Bremerella alba: one gene and its partner. Each later gene encodes a partner of the first gene's protein in a complex. Links are inferred from orthologs where the notes say so. Each region holds a gene or a part of one and is shown on either strand. Other genes may lie near its edges. The genes, in order: secY and secA.

Region 1 (5,479 bases):
GTATTGTGCTATGGATTTGCGAAGTGGTGCAGTGTTTCGTTTTGCCCTTCCGGGCTACCCTTAGAACTCGGGCGAAACACCGTGGCAAGACGGAAAACTAACCCTGTCGTTGCTTGTGACGGGCGTTTTCACAAATGACATAGACCCGGCCTCGACGGCGGACCACTTTGCATTTGTCGCAAATTCGCTTAACGCTGGCTCTTACCTTCATGACTCTCTTCTTCCAAACCTTGGGCGTTGGGGAAGCGGGACAGTATACCCCACGACCTTTTCCGCTGGCAAGGGGCGTGACTATGAAAACTTCGGTTTTCGAAGGGTGAAAGAGCACATTCCTATTGACCAGAGGACAACTCCCTCCCTTTTCACATGGTCATCGACGATGCTCGAATGGCCTAGCTTAGCTACTTAGCTTCGTGGCTATAAATCACGGGCATTTGGCCAACCCATTTCCCCCATATTGCATCGTTCGTGATTAAATCAGCCATAAAATGAGCCACATTGATCCGATTGGTGGTCCCGGCATTGAAAATCGGGTCACGTGTCGGCGATGGGTGAATGTCGTAGGCAGACGTTTCTGCTCGATCAACTAGGGAATCTGGCCTCACGACCGCCCAACTGAGCGACGGATTATTTTTTCCAATTTCTTGCCGAAGAACATCCGAGGCTTGTTCATTGTCGACATGAGGGGGCAACGTCCAACGTAATAATCCCACCACAAATCGATTGGCAAATGTTGCTGTCTCGTCCAGGTCGCGATTCTGGTTCCCAGCGGTATTCATCAGGACGTATTTGACGCGTTTCTCTGGCTTACTCTGCTCGATTGCCTGGCAAATCCGCCGCGTCGCCTCGGTTACAAGACGCATCGGATGACCGAAGAGCCCTTTGAACGTCAGATTATGCCCCAGGCAACAGGCGACGCCTTCGCACCCGGTAACATGCTGCCCCAGTTCTTCGTGGCTCAGCTCTAAGAGACTCGCTTCGACAATCGTTACATCGGGATGATTTATTACCGCCTCTGGTAGGCGATCTCGCGAGCGGACGATCACGCGGACCTGATGCCCACGATTCAATAACTGCTCAACGAGAAGTCTACCGGTCGCTCCGGTCGCCCCTAGTACGAGAACAGTCATTGGTGTCCGCTTAACCCTCGCCAGTCAGAATGCGTACGCCTGAGGTGGTCAGTGCGAGCGTGTGTTCGAAGTGAGCCGTTAGGCTGCGATCTTTCGTCGAGAGGGTCCATCCGTCGCCGTGTAAGTACAGATCTTCGCGACCCACCGCCACCATAGGTTCAACAGCTAAGACCAGCCCAGGCCGAAGATCAAAATCCCCTTTTTGCCGAAACTCACGGGAATCGTAATTAGGAACCTGAGGTTCTTCGTGCATCGTTGTGCCGATCCCATGGCCCACAAGCGTAGTAATCACTGAGAATCCGGCCGATTCGACTTCGCTCTGCATTTCCTTGGCCACCTGACTCCAGCGTTTTTTCACTGGCAGCAACTCAATGGCAATCTGCAGGGCACGCTCGGTGACTTGCATCAGCTTTTTGGCTTCATCACTGATCTCGCCCACGGCATAGGTCCAGGCCGAATCACCGCACCAGCCACCAATTTTGGCGCCAGTATCGACGCTGACGATGTCACCTTCCCTCAGGATACGCTTGCCAGGAATGCCGTGAACCACTTCATCGTTGACCGAAATACAAGTGGCAGCGGGGAAGGGGATCTTGCCTGGGACACCCTTGAACAGCGGGATGGCCCCTGCATCAGAAAACAGGTCGTCGACGGCTTGGTCAAGCACTGCTGTGGTGATGCCTGGTTTAACTAGTTCGGCCACTCTTTGGTGTGCCTGCCGAACGAGTTGTCCGGCGAGATGCATTTTCTCGATCTCGCGTTTCGAGCGAAGCGTGATCATGCGTTCTTCTTTCGAGCCACTTCTTCCAGAACTGCTTTGATGCGGTCGAAGACCTCTTCGATCGAGCCGATCCCGTCGATCCGGTAAAGCACCTGTTGCTCTTCGTAGTAAGCAATCAGCGGCGAGGTCATGTCGTCGTAGACCTTCATCCGGTTGCGAATCGTCTCTTCGTTGTCGTCGCCGCGGTCTTCCTTCTGGGCTCGAGCCATCAGACGGCTCAAGAGTTCTTCTTCGTCGACTGTCAGGTTTAACACAGCGTCGACGGCTTCGTCGTCGACAGCCAGGCCCAAATCGAGCGACGCGGCTTGTGGCAAGGTTCTAGGGAAGCCATCCAGTAGATACCCATTGCGGCAATCAGGCCGTGCAAGACGTTGACGCACCAGCTGCACGACAATTTCATCTGCGGCAAGACGCCCCCCTTCCATCTGGGCGGCGACCTTCAGACCAAGTTCTGTCTTATTACGGATCGCCTCCCGCAGCATTTCCCCCGTCGAGATATGAGGGATGCTCAGGAATTCGACCAGCTTTTGGGATTGGGTCCCTTTGCCGACGCCAGGAGGTCCGAGAAAAATAATCCGCATGGCCTAACCGCAGCCTAGCTTGGGCGTGAATGACGTGGGAAATCATCCACACCGAAGTCACAAAATCGAAGCCGCCTTCCAAATGGGGTACTGGAAAGACGGGACGTGCCATCCTGGCGAGAAAGGGTTAGCCCTCGATGAGACCCTTATAGTTACGCATCACTAGGTGACTATCGATCTTCTGCACGAGATCAAAAGCCACACTCACGGCGATGAGCAACCCGGTTCCACCATAGAAGCTTGCCACCTGAGGCGAGACACCCAGTTCCGCAGAAACGAGCGTAGGAATGATGGCCACCAATGCAAGGAAGCCTGCACCCACGTAGGTGATGCGAACCATCACCTTTTCCAAGTATTCTTCAGTACGTCGACCTGGGCGATACCCTGGAATGAACGAACCAAAGTTCTTCAGGTTCTCTGAGACGTCCTTCGGGTTGAAGGTAATTGCAGTCCAGAAGTAACAGAAGAAGTAAATCAACGCGATATAACAAGCGATATAAAGGAAGCTTTGCCCACGAGCAAAAATATCGGCTAAATTCGCCATCGCTGCTGACTCAGTCCAACCTGCTAAGGCCTGAAAGATAAATTGCGGAAACAACAGCAAACTGCTGGCAAAAATGATCGGCATCACGCCTGCTTGGTTGATACGCAGCGGAAGAAACTGGCGAGTACCGCCATAAACACGGCGACCGCGAACATGCTTGGCACTTTGCATGGGAATCTTACGCTGGCCCTGCATGATGAAGACCACCCCGGTGATCACCGCCACAAACAAAATCGCTAAGACGACAATGGTTTCGATACCAAACTCGCCTCGTGTGAAGTTGGTTAATTCCGGCTTGGTGTTGTAAAGCAACTCGAGCAAGGCCCCCGGCATCGCAGCGAGAATACCAGCCATAATCAAAAGGCTGATACCATTACCGATGCCAAACTCGTCGATCTGCTCGCCGAGCCACATCAAGAAGACGGTACCGCAGGTCATGATCGCCACGGCGACGATCGCCCAGCCCCAATACAGGCTTTTGTCGACATTCCCAGGTTCAGAGGAAGTCCAAAATGCCTGGTTGACAATGCTATCTCCATCACCTCCCACAGCCGTCATCGACGCCAAGTAGAAGTAACTCTGGATGACGCATAACGCTACCGTAGCATAGCGGGTGTATTCATTAATTTTCTTACGTCCCGTCTCCCCTTCCTTCTGCAACTCTTCTAGCGGCTTCCAAACGGTGCCGAGAAGCTGGAAGATAATCGACGCCGAAATGTAAGGCATGATACCGAGACCAAAGATGGTGATCTGGCTCAACGCACTCGCACTGAAAACGGAGACTTGTTGCAGTAGACCGGCAACGCCTTCATTTCCTTGTGAGGCGAACATCTCTTGAAGCTTGAGCTGGTCGATCATCGGCAGAGGAATTTGCGAGCCGACACGAAAGACGGCCAACAAGCCGATCGTCAAAAGAATCTTCGTCCGTAGTTCGGGGATAGTGAAAAGGACGCGTACTTTTTCCAACATGACAATCTAACCCGATTTGGCTAGTTCAATTGGATGCCTGCAATGAGGCATAGCAATGAACGATGGTTTGCAGGGATGTGCGGTTGAGTGAATTTACACCAAACCGCGTGTCTCAGACTAGACCACCCGAATGTGTCCTATCCGTTAATTCGAGCCTATTTTCGCAATCTTGCGGCTCGTTAATCACTGCTTGCGCAAAAAACATGCCCACGTGGTTACGTGGGCATGATTTATTTTGTCTCTAAATTAAGACTTAGCCTCTTTGGCCGATTCTTTTTTCTCAGCCACAGTCGTAATGCGAACGACCGTATTGCAGGTACCGCCTGCTTTTTCAATCTTTTCCTTAGCCGATGCGCTGAAGCGGTGAGCTTCCACGGTCAGCTTCTTGGAAAGTTCGCCGTCGCCGAGAATCTTTACTTCGTCAAAGCGACGCTTGCAAAGACCCTTTTCTCGCAACGATTCGATGTTGACCGTATCGCCGTCATTGAAAAGGTCATTGAGAGCCTTAATGTTGACTTCGGAGACCGTCAATGCCCAGCGGTTATTGAAACCACGCTTGGGGACGTGACGAACAATCGGGGTCTGACCACCCTGGAAGGTCGCTCGGTTGGACCAACCAGCTCGACTGCGAGCACCCTTGTGACCACGCTGCGATGTCTTGCCCCAACCACTACCGGTACCACGACCAATACGTTGGCGACGCTTATTCTTTTGAACGCCTTGGTTGATATCGTGCAAACTCATTAGACGGAAACTCCTCGCAGGCGTTGAATTTCTTCCTTGGTTCGCAGTTGCTCCAGTGCGTTCAGAGTGGCTTTCACCAGCACGACTGGGTTTGTCGAACCGAAGCTCTTGGTCAAAACGTCATGGATACCTGCGGCTTCGCAAACTGCTCGAACCGAAGCACCGGCGATAACGCCTGTACCAGGGTGAGCCGGAAGCATAACCACACGACCCGCACCGAAGGTTCCGATGACCTTATGAGGGATCGAACCCTCAACGATCGGAACGCTCAGCATTTTGCGTTCAGCTTGCTTGACAGCCTTTTGGACGCTTGGCGGCACTTCGTTTGCCTTGCCATAGCCCCAACCGACCTTACTCTTGCCGTCACCAATGACGACCATTGCCGCGAAGCTGAAACGACGACCACCCTTGACCACGGCGGCACAACGCTTGATCTTCACGACCTTTTCGACGAATCCGCCTTTGCCAGAATCTTTCGCCACGGTATTGGCTCTCCCGTTTGGATGATGCCGATCTGTCGATCAGCTTTTCCCAACGCTTTGAATGACTTAGTTATCTACTAGAAGTCCAATCCACTTTCGCGAGCAGCAGTTGCCAACGCGGCAACTCGACCGTTGTAGCGAAAATGTCCACGATCGAAGCAAACCTGCTTCAGGCCGGCAGCTAATGCCTTGTCGGCGATTGCCTTGCCAATCTTCGCGGCGGCTTCACAGTTTCCAGCGGTAGCATC
Region 2 (6,804 bases), on another replicon or contig:
ATCGGTCGCCTAATCGAGATCTTTCTCGACTGGTCCCTTAAGACGAAGCTGCGTCTGGTCGAACCCCATACCGCCGTTAAGAACATCTCGCCTCGACCGATCTACATTATTGATGCCGAGGAAGATCAACTCTTTCCTGTAGATACCGCTCAGACGGTATACGATGCGGCCGAGCAGCCTAAGCGATTCTGGAAGGTCCACGGGGCCGCCCATGCCAACTGTTGGCATGTGATGCCGGAAGAATACGAGCAACGAGCACTGGACTTCTGGCAAGATGTCTTTTCAGATACGTCCCAATCGAAGCGGTCTGAAGCCTTGAACTCGCAAGCGACCGACTATCCAGCAGAAGCCGCTGGCAATCGATCGCCCTCTTCATCCTAGTGGCCAGCAAGCCTATCCCTGACCGATTATGATGAACCGTTGCCAGGCAAATGTGTCTTTGCCAGCGGTTTTTCTTTTTAAGCACACCCTGCTGATAACGCGAATGATCGAATACCAAGTCGAACCGAATCTTTCAGTCGATGACTACCTGGACGTGTTAAACCGCTCGCAGTTGGCCAAGCGCCGTCCGGTCGACGATCGCGAGAAGTTGACCAAGATGGTTCGCAACGCCGACATTCTTTTTACTGCTCGCAGCGAAGGTCGATTGGTGGGCATTGCCCGCAGCATGAGTGACTTCGCCCACGCGACTTACCTGGCCGACCTGGCAGTGGATCAGGCCTTTCAGAAGCAAGGCATCGGCCGCGAGCTGATCGCCCGAACGCACCAGGCAGCCGGCAAACACACCATCCTGCTACTATTGGCGGCACCCAATGCGGCCAGCTATTACCCGCACGTGGGCATGCAGAAGCATGACTCTTGCTGGATTATTCCACGGGAGTAGATTTGCTGGCAGCACATAGGTGGCGCGAAAGATTGATGCCACAAGCTATTTACCAATGCCATTCCAACGGCAACTTACGTCAGAGGCAACTCTAGCCCGTCGTAGGCCAGTTCCATCCCCTCAGGCAGCCAGGCGTTGGTTCGCTCGTGCTCTAGTCGACAAGCAATGTGTGTGAAATATGTCTGTTTTGCGCCAACCTTCTGGGCCACCTCGACCGCTTCTTCAATAGAAAAGTGCGTCGGGTGAGGTTCCGGTCGCAACGCGTCCAGGATCAGCACGTCCAACCCCTGGAGCTTCGCCCAGCTTTCGTCGGGAATGTGATTCACGTCGGTACAGTAAGCGACGTTGCCAACGCGAAAGCCCAAGACTTCAAAGCGGGGCCCGTGCTGCAAGCGGATTGGAGTGACCTTCGCCCCAAGCACCTCGAACGGATCTAACCCAATCTCTTGCATGTCGAGAGCTGGCCGCGAACCGATGTGGGTTTGAGCCTCGGTACTGAAAGCGTAGTCGTACACCCTGCGGATCTTGGCGTCGACGTTGGGCTCGCAGTAGATGGGCACCGCTTGGCCGAGATAGAATTGAAACAGCCGAACGTCGTCGAGCCCGAACAAGTGATCGGCATGACTGTGCGTAAACGCGACGGCATGGACGATGCCGATTCCGTTGGCCAATAGCTGTGTCCGTAAGTCTGGTGGCGTGTCGATCAGCAGATTTCCCTCCGGCAAGCCGAAGATAACGCTGCACCGCGTTCGCTTATTCTTAGGATTGGTGCTTTGGCAGACATCGCAGCCGCAGCCCACCACCGGCACCCCCATCGAGGTACCTGTTCCCAGAAAGAGAAGTCGTCCGCGAATGTCTCGCGTGACGATATTCTTCTTGACTGGCTTAGACGGGGGGGACTGGCTCATTCTTGCTCTTTCGGGTATCTGTTCCTGGCCTGAGAATCGCAAATGGCGGCAGCCGATGCAACCCCTTCAGCCGATCACCAGCAATTCGCTCGTAACCTCTTAGTAGGAAAATGCTTCTAACAGGCTGAAGCGTGGCAAGGGCGCTGACTTAGGGCCCACTCCGACCTAACTTGCCAGCCGACTAGCGACGACATCGTGAGAATCTTCACAGAATCTACGCTAGCTGGGCAAGGGAAACGGTCTTAATATCGAATACCTTGATAGCAAAACTGGCGATCGGTGCATGCTCAAGCGCGGTTGACCCCCTTGAGTAATCCCTATAATCTACGAGATGGGAAGGGTTTGCGCGCACGCTTAAGTTGTGGCGGTGTCTACAAATAAGGTATTGTTTCGCCGCAACTAGTGCTTTTGATACGCCCCTACCCCAGGTGATATTCAGCGATGGAGAAACTGGAACAGATTTGGGAAAAGATCAGCCTCTTTTGTGGCGGTCTTTTAAGCGGCTTTGAACGACTGATCACGTCGATGTTCGGTTCGTCTAACGCCCGCTATATCAAAAAGATGCAGGGCCTCGTTGACGCAATCAACGAGCTGGAACCGAAGTACGAAGCGATCACCGACGACGAACTTCGCGACCAAACCCGTCTCTTTAAGCAACGACTGGCCTCTGGCGAAACGCTGGACGACATCTTAGTCGAGGCGTTTGCTGTGGGTCGTGAAGCCGGCAAACGCTTTCTCGGCATGCGGCATTACGACGTCCAGCTGATCGGGGGTATTGTCTTGCACCGCGGGAACGTCGCGGAAATGGTCACCGGTGAAGGTAAAACCCTCGTAGCTACGCTGCCCGCTTACCTGAATGCTATCGAAGGCAAAGGGGTCTACGTCATTACGGTGAACGATTACCTCGCCCGTCGTGACATGGAATGGATGGCTCCGCTCTATCGAGGACTCGGCCTGACCGTCAATGCGATTCAAAACGACATGTCTGTCCGCGAACGCCAACAGGCCTATAGCTGCGACATCACCTACGGAACCAACAACGAATTTGGCTTTGATTACCTTCGCGACAACATGCGCCCTGCCGCACGCGGAGACGAGCGTTTCCCGAAGGATTATCAACAGTCGCAAGGCCGTCTCAACTACGCGATCATTGACGAAGTCGACAATATTCTGATCGACGAAGCCCGGACTCCGCTGATCATCAGTGGCCCTGCCAATGTAAGTAAAGACAAGTACGGCGACGCGGACCGAATCGCCCGAACGCTGAAGAAAGAACAGCACTTCGTCGTCAACGAAAAAGACCGCACGACCAACCTGACTGAAGATGGTGTGCGGGAAGCGGAACGCTTGGCCGGTGTCGAAAGTTTCTACACTTCCGGCAACATGGAATGGCCGCACTTGATCGACAACTCTCTGCGTGCCCATTACCTGTACCAGTTAGACGTCGACTATGTGGTGGAAGACGGCAAGATCGTGATCATCGATGTTCACACCGGCCGTAAAATGGAAGGCCGTCAGTGGAGCGACGGCATGCACCAGGCTGTCGAAGCGAAGGAAGGGGTCAAGATCAAGGAAGAGACCCAGACCTTGGCGACAGTCACGCTGCAAAACTTCTTCAAGCTATTCGACAAGCTGTCTGGGATGACCGGTACGGCCATGACCGAGGCAGGCGAATTGTGGAAGATCTACGAGCTGGATGTGATCGCCATTCCCACCAACCGGGCCATGCAGCGAATCATGTACACCGACGTGATCTTCATGACCGAAAACGAGAAGTACGAAGCGGTCGCCGACGAGATCGAACGGACCATCAAGTGGGACGTCGTCACCTTTAAGAACGGGGACGAACTATGGGGTGAAATCCTCAAAGAACATGAGGATTCGATTGAAATCCACCCCAAGGGGCAAAAACAGCCCACCAAGATCGAACGCGCCAAGATCAAAGCCATACAGTACAAAGGCCGCCCCGTCCTGGTTGGTACCGTCAGCATCGAAAAGAGCGAACGCCTATCGCGATTGCTCGACAAACGCGGTATCAAGCACGATCTATTGAACGCCAAGCAGCACAAGCGCGAAGCCGATATTGTCGCCCAGGCAGGCCGCATCGGTGCGGTCACCATCGCTACCAACATGGCCGGTCGCGGTACCGACATTATCATGGGGGGCAACCCCGAGACGATGGCCTGGGCTCAGCTTCAACACAAGTACCAAACGCGGCTGGATGTCCCACAGGAAGAGTGGGAGCAGTTGGTTGAAGAGATCCAGCAGCGTGAGCAAATGAAGGTGATGGGCAAGAAGGTTAAGGAACTGGGCGGCCTGCACGTGATCGGTACCGAGCGGCACGAGTCCCGCCGTATCGACCTTCAGCTGCGTGGTCGCTGTGGTCGACAAGGTGACCCAGGTAGCTCGCGATTCTTTCTATCGCTCGAAGACGACCTGATGCGAATCTACTTCGGAGACTGGGCTCGTAACTTCATCCAACGGATGCCAGCGGCCATGAGGCCCCAGCCAGGCGACGCGATCGAAAGCAAGATGATCATGCGTCGCATCGAAGGTGCCCAAAAGAAACGAGAAGAACAAAACTTCGAGGCCCGTAAGAATCTGCTCGAATACGACGAAGTCATGGACGAGCAGCGAAAACGAGTTTACGGCTTCCGCCAGCAAATTCTAGAAGGTGGCGACAGCCGCGATCTGATCATGGACATGGTCAGTGAGCAGATCGACTACCACGTGCGGATGTTCCTGGAAAAAGACTTTGGCATCGAAACGTTTGCCAAATGGGCCGGCAGCGAACTATCGTGCGAATTGAACACGCGCGATCTCCGCGGTCTGGATTTCCCCTCGGCAGAAATGTATGCCAAAGACATGGCCGAGAGAGCCGCCGCATCGAACATTATGGCTTCGATCGACGAAAATCTGCCCGATAGCGAAGACGAAAGCGAATGGAACTGGGGCGCGATGGCCCGCTTCGCCAACGGCATGTGGAAGTTGAATCTGAATGATCGTGATCTGCGAAAAGTCGGCCGCGATCAGGTCGACGAATTCCTGATCACCAAGGCCCGCGAATCGATTGAGAAGGTCGACCTCAGCGAAGGTGAAAAGTTCCTCGACAAAGAGTTTGGCCTCAACACGCTGAACCATTGGTGCAAATACAAGTTCGGCTTCAATGTCGATGTCGAGAAGCTGCAAGAAAAACCAGCGAAGACGGTGATCGACCTGGTCCATGAAAATGCGATCAAAGTCTACGACCAGAAGGAAGCCGAGTACCCGGTCCTTACCGGTCTGTATCGCTTCAGTGACAAGAGCGGTGGCCACGCTCGCTTGAACCGCGATGGCCTCTTGGAATGGGCCGCCAACCGCTTTGAAACACCACTGAACACAGAGGAATTTAAGAGCAAGCAGCGAGAAGATATCCAGCGAATGCTGGTCCCGCTGAGCGAAAAGCACAAGAAGATTGCCCTCGAAAAGATGAAAGTCGTCCACGAAAAGGTCGAACAGCTTTACGCGGACAACTCCGATAGCCAAACCCTCTCGGTTATCAGCGGCGGCAACGGCCAGATGGGATCGCTCAATGCCTGGATCCAGCAGAACATCGAAACTGAAATTCCCGAGGCGGAGTTAGAGCAGTTCGACAAAGCCCAACTGGAATCTCGACTGATCCGTGAAGTCTACGAGCGTTATCGCCCGGAAATGACCCGCATGGAACGCAGCGTCTTGCTGGAACTGATCGATAATGCCTGGAAAGACCACCTCCTGGCGATGGACCACCTCCGCAGCGCGGTCAGCTTTGTCGGCTACGCTCAGGTTGACTCCAAAGTCGAATTCAAACGCGAAGGGATGCGTCTCTTCGAGCAAATGTGGCGCAGCGTTGGCGAACGCGTGACCGACTTGGTTTACAAGATCGAGAACCTGAACGAAGAGTTCGTCAGCTCGACCTGGAAGGAATCGGAAGCTCGCCACGACTCTGCTTCCAGCATGACCGAAATGGCTCGCCAGCAGGAAGAAGCCATTAACAACTCGCAGGGAGACACCGAGGTCACCGCACCAATTCGTAACGTCGGCGAAAAGATCCGCCGTAACGATCCGTGCCCTTGCGGCAGTGGCAAGAAGTACAAGTCCTGCTGCATGAAGCAGGAACAAGCGAACTAGACCCACAAGCTTTTCTCGCGTCCTACGCGGCGCGAGGAAGCTGGCCGCTCATAGTAACTCCGGGACGGATCCCATGTTCACTTGGCTACTCAATTTCGTCTACTTAGCGCTGATCACGGCCCTTTCTCCCTACCTATTGTGGGCCGCGGCGACCAAGGGAAAATACCGCGAAGGCTTCGCCGAAAAGTTCCTCGGACGCGTTCCTCGCCGGCCAGAGGGAGCATCTCAGCATCTTTGGCTGCACGCGGTTAGCGTGGGGGAAGTCAACCTGCTTGCCCCCCTCATAAGAGAGCTACAGCAGACCTATCCCGACGTCACCTTTCATATCACCACCACCACCAAGGCCGGCCACGACTTGGCGAAGACCAAGTACGCCGAACACACCGTCAGTTACGCTCCGCTCGATTTCTCGTGGGCCGTCCAACGCGCCTACCAGAACATCCAGCCCGATGCGGTGCTGCTTGCGGAACTGGAGTTGTGGCCGAACCTAATTCGTTTCGCCAATCATTACGATGCCAAGATCGCCGTCGTGAATGGTCGCTTGAGCGAGAAGAGCCATCGTGGTTACTCACGCATCGGTTTTCTTGTTCGCCCCCTCCTGAAGATGCTGGACTGGATCGGTGCCCAGGACGAAACGTATGCCGCAAGGTTCAACGACTTGGGAGCAGACCCGGACAAAATCCAAGTGACCGGGTCGATCAAGTTTGACGGCATTACACCCGATCGCCATAACCCCCAAACCCAGGCACTCCGCGAACTCGCTGGCCTCAGCCACGACGACATTGTCTGGCTGGCCGGCAGCACCCAAAGCGGCGAAGAACCGCTCATTCTGGAAGCGTTCCAAACAGCCCAGCAGCAGGTCCC

Evidence for each region.
Region 2: the proteins of secY (region 1) and secA are in contact, whole or in part, in a crystal structure (PDB 3DIN), measured with the Thermotoga maritima proteins. The link is inferred for Bremerella alba from one-to-one orthologs. Residues at the interface, in WP_004081795.1 of Thermotoga maritima: Glu108, Gly109, Glu110, Glu111, Ala236, Glu237, Arg238, Arg239, Ile240, Thr241, Ile242, Gln243, Tyr244, Ala245, Arg246, Arg247, Val248, Thr249, Gly250, Arg251, Arg252, Val253, Tyr254, Gly256, Ala257, Ser258, Thr259, Tyr260, Leu261, Pro262; in WP_004082002.1 of Thermotoga maritima: Glu261, Ala262, Arg263, Lys300, Ala301, Arg302, Thr303, Ile304, Ile305, Leu323, Tyr324, Asp325, Pro326, Val329, Ser330, Tyr333, Ile336, Lys340, Phe345, Val349, Glu363, Phe364, Tyr374, Ser375, Gly376, Gly377, Glu393, Ile395, Thr482, Ser483.

What each region holds. Positions count from the first base shown.
Region 1 is NZ_JABRWO010000004.1:13,190-18,668, forward strand. What follows is about bases 1,813-4,774. They hold secY (preprotein translocase subunit SecY), read right to left. Parts: upstream 4,006-4,774; coding sequence 2,620-4,005; downstream 1,813-2,619. Other genes in these bases: map (type I methionyl aminopeptidase), read right to left, coding at 1,813-1,911; HOV93_RS07700 (adenylate kinase), read right to left, coding at 1,908-2,492; rplO (50S ribosomal protein L15), read right to left, coding at 4,252-4,749; rpsE (30S ribosomal protein S5), read right to left, coding at 4,749-4,774. In the rest of the region: rpmJ (50S ribosomal protein L36), read right to left, coding at 98-211; HOV93_RS07690 (NAD(P)-dependent oxidoreductase), read right to left, coding at 402-1,130; more of map, read right to left, coding at 1,141-1,812; more of rpsE, read right to left, coding at 4,775-5,231; rplR (50S ribosomal protein L18), read right to left, coding at 5,309-5,479. UniProt on the Escherichia coli protein: The central subunit of the protein translocation channel SecYEG. Consists of two halves formed by TMs 1-5 and 6-10.
Region 2 is NZ_JABRWO010000010.1:169,228-176,031, reverse strand. The notes cover bases 1,854-6,140. They hold secA (preprotein translocase subunit SecA), read left to right. Parts: upstream 1,854-2,232; coding sequence 2,233-5,940; downstream 5,941-6,140. Other genes in these bases: HOV93_RS17920 (3-deoxy-D-manno-octulosonic acid transferase), read left to right, coding at 6,014-6,140. Outside these bases: HOV93_RS17940 (alpha/beta hydrolase), read left to right, coding at 1-381; HOV93_RS17935 (GNAT family N-acetyltransferase), read left to right, coding at 485-883; HOV93_RS17930 (MBL fold metallo-hydrolase), read right to left, coding at 958-1,698; more of HOV93_RS17920, read left to right, coding at 6,141-6,804. UniProt on the Escherichia coli protein: Required for protein export, interacts with the SecYEG preprotein conducting channel.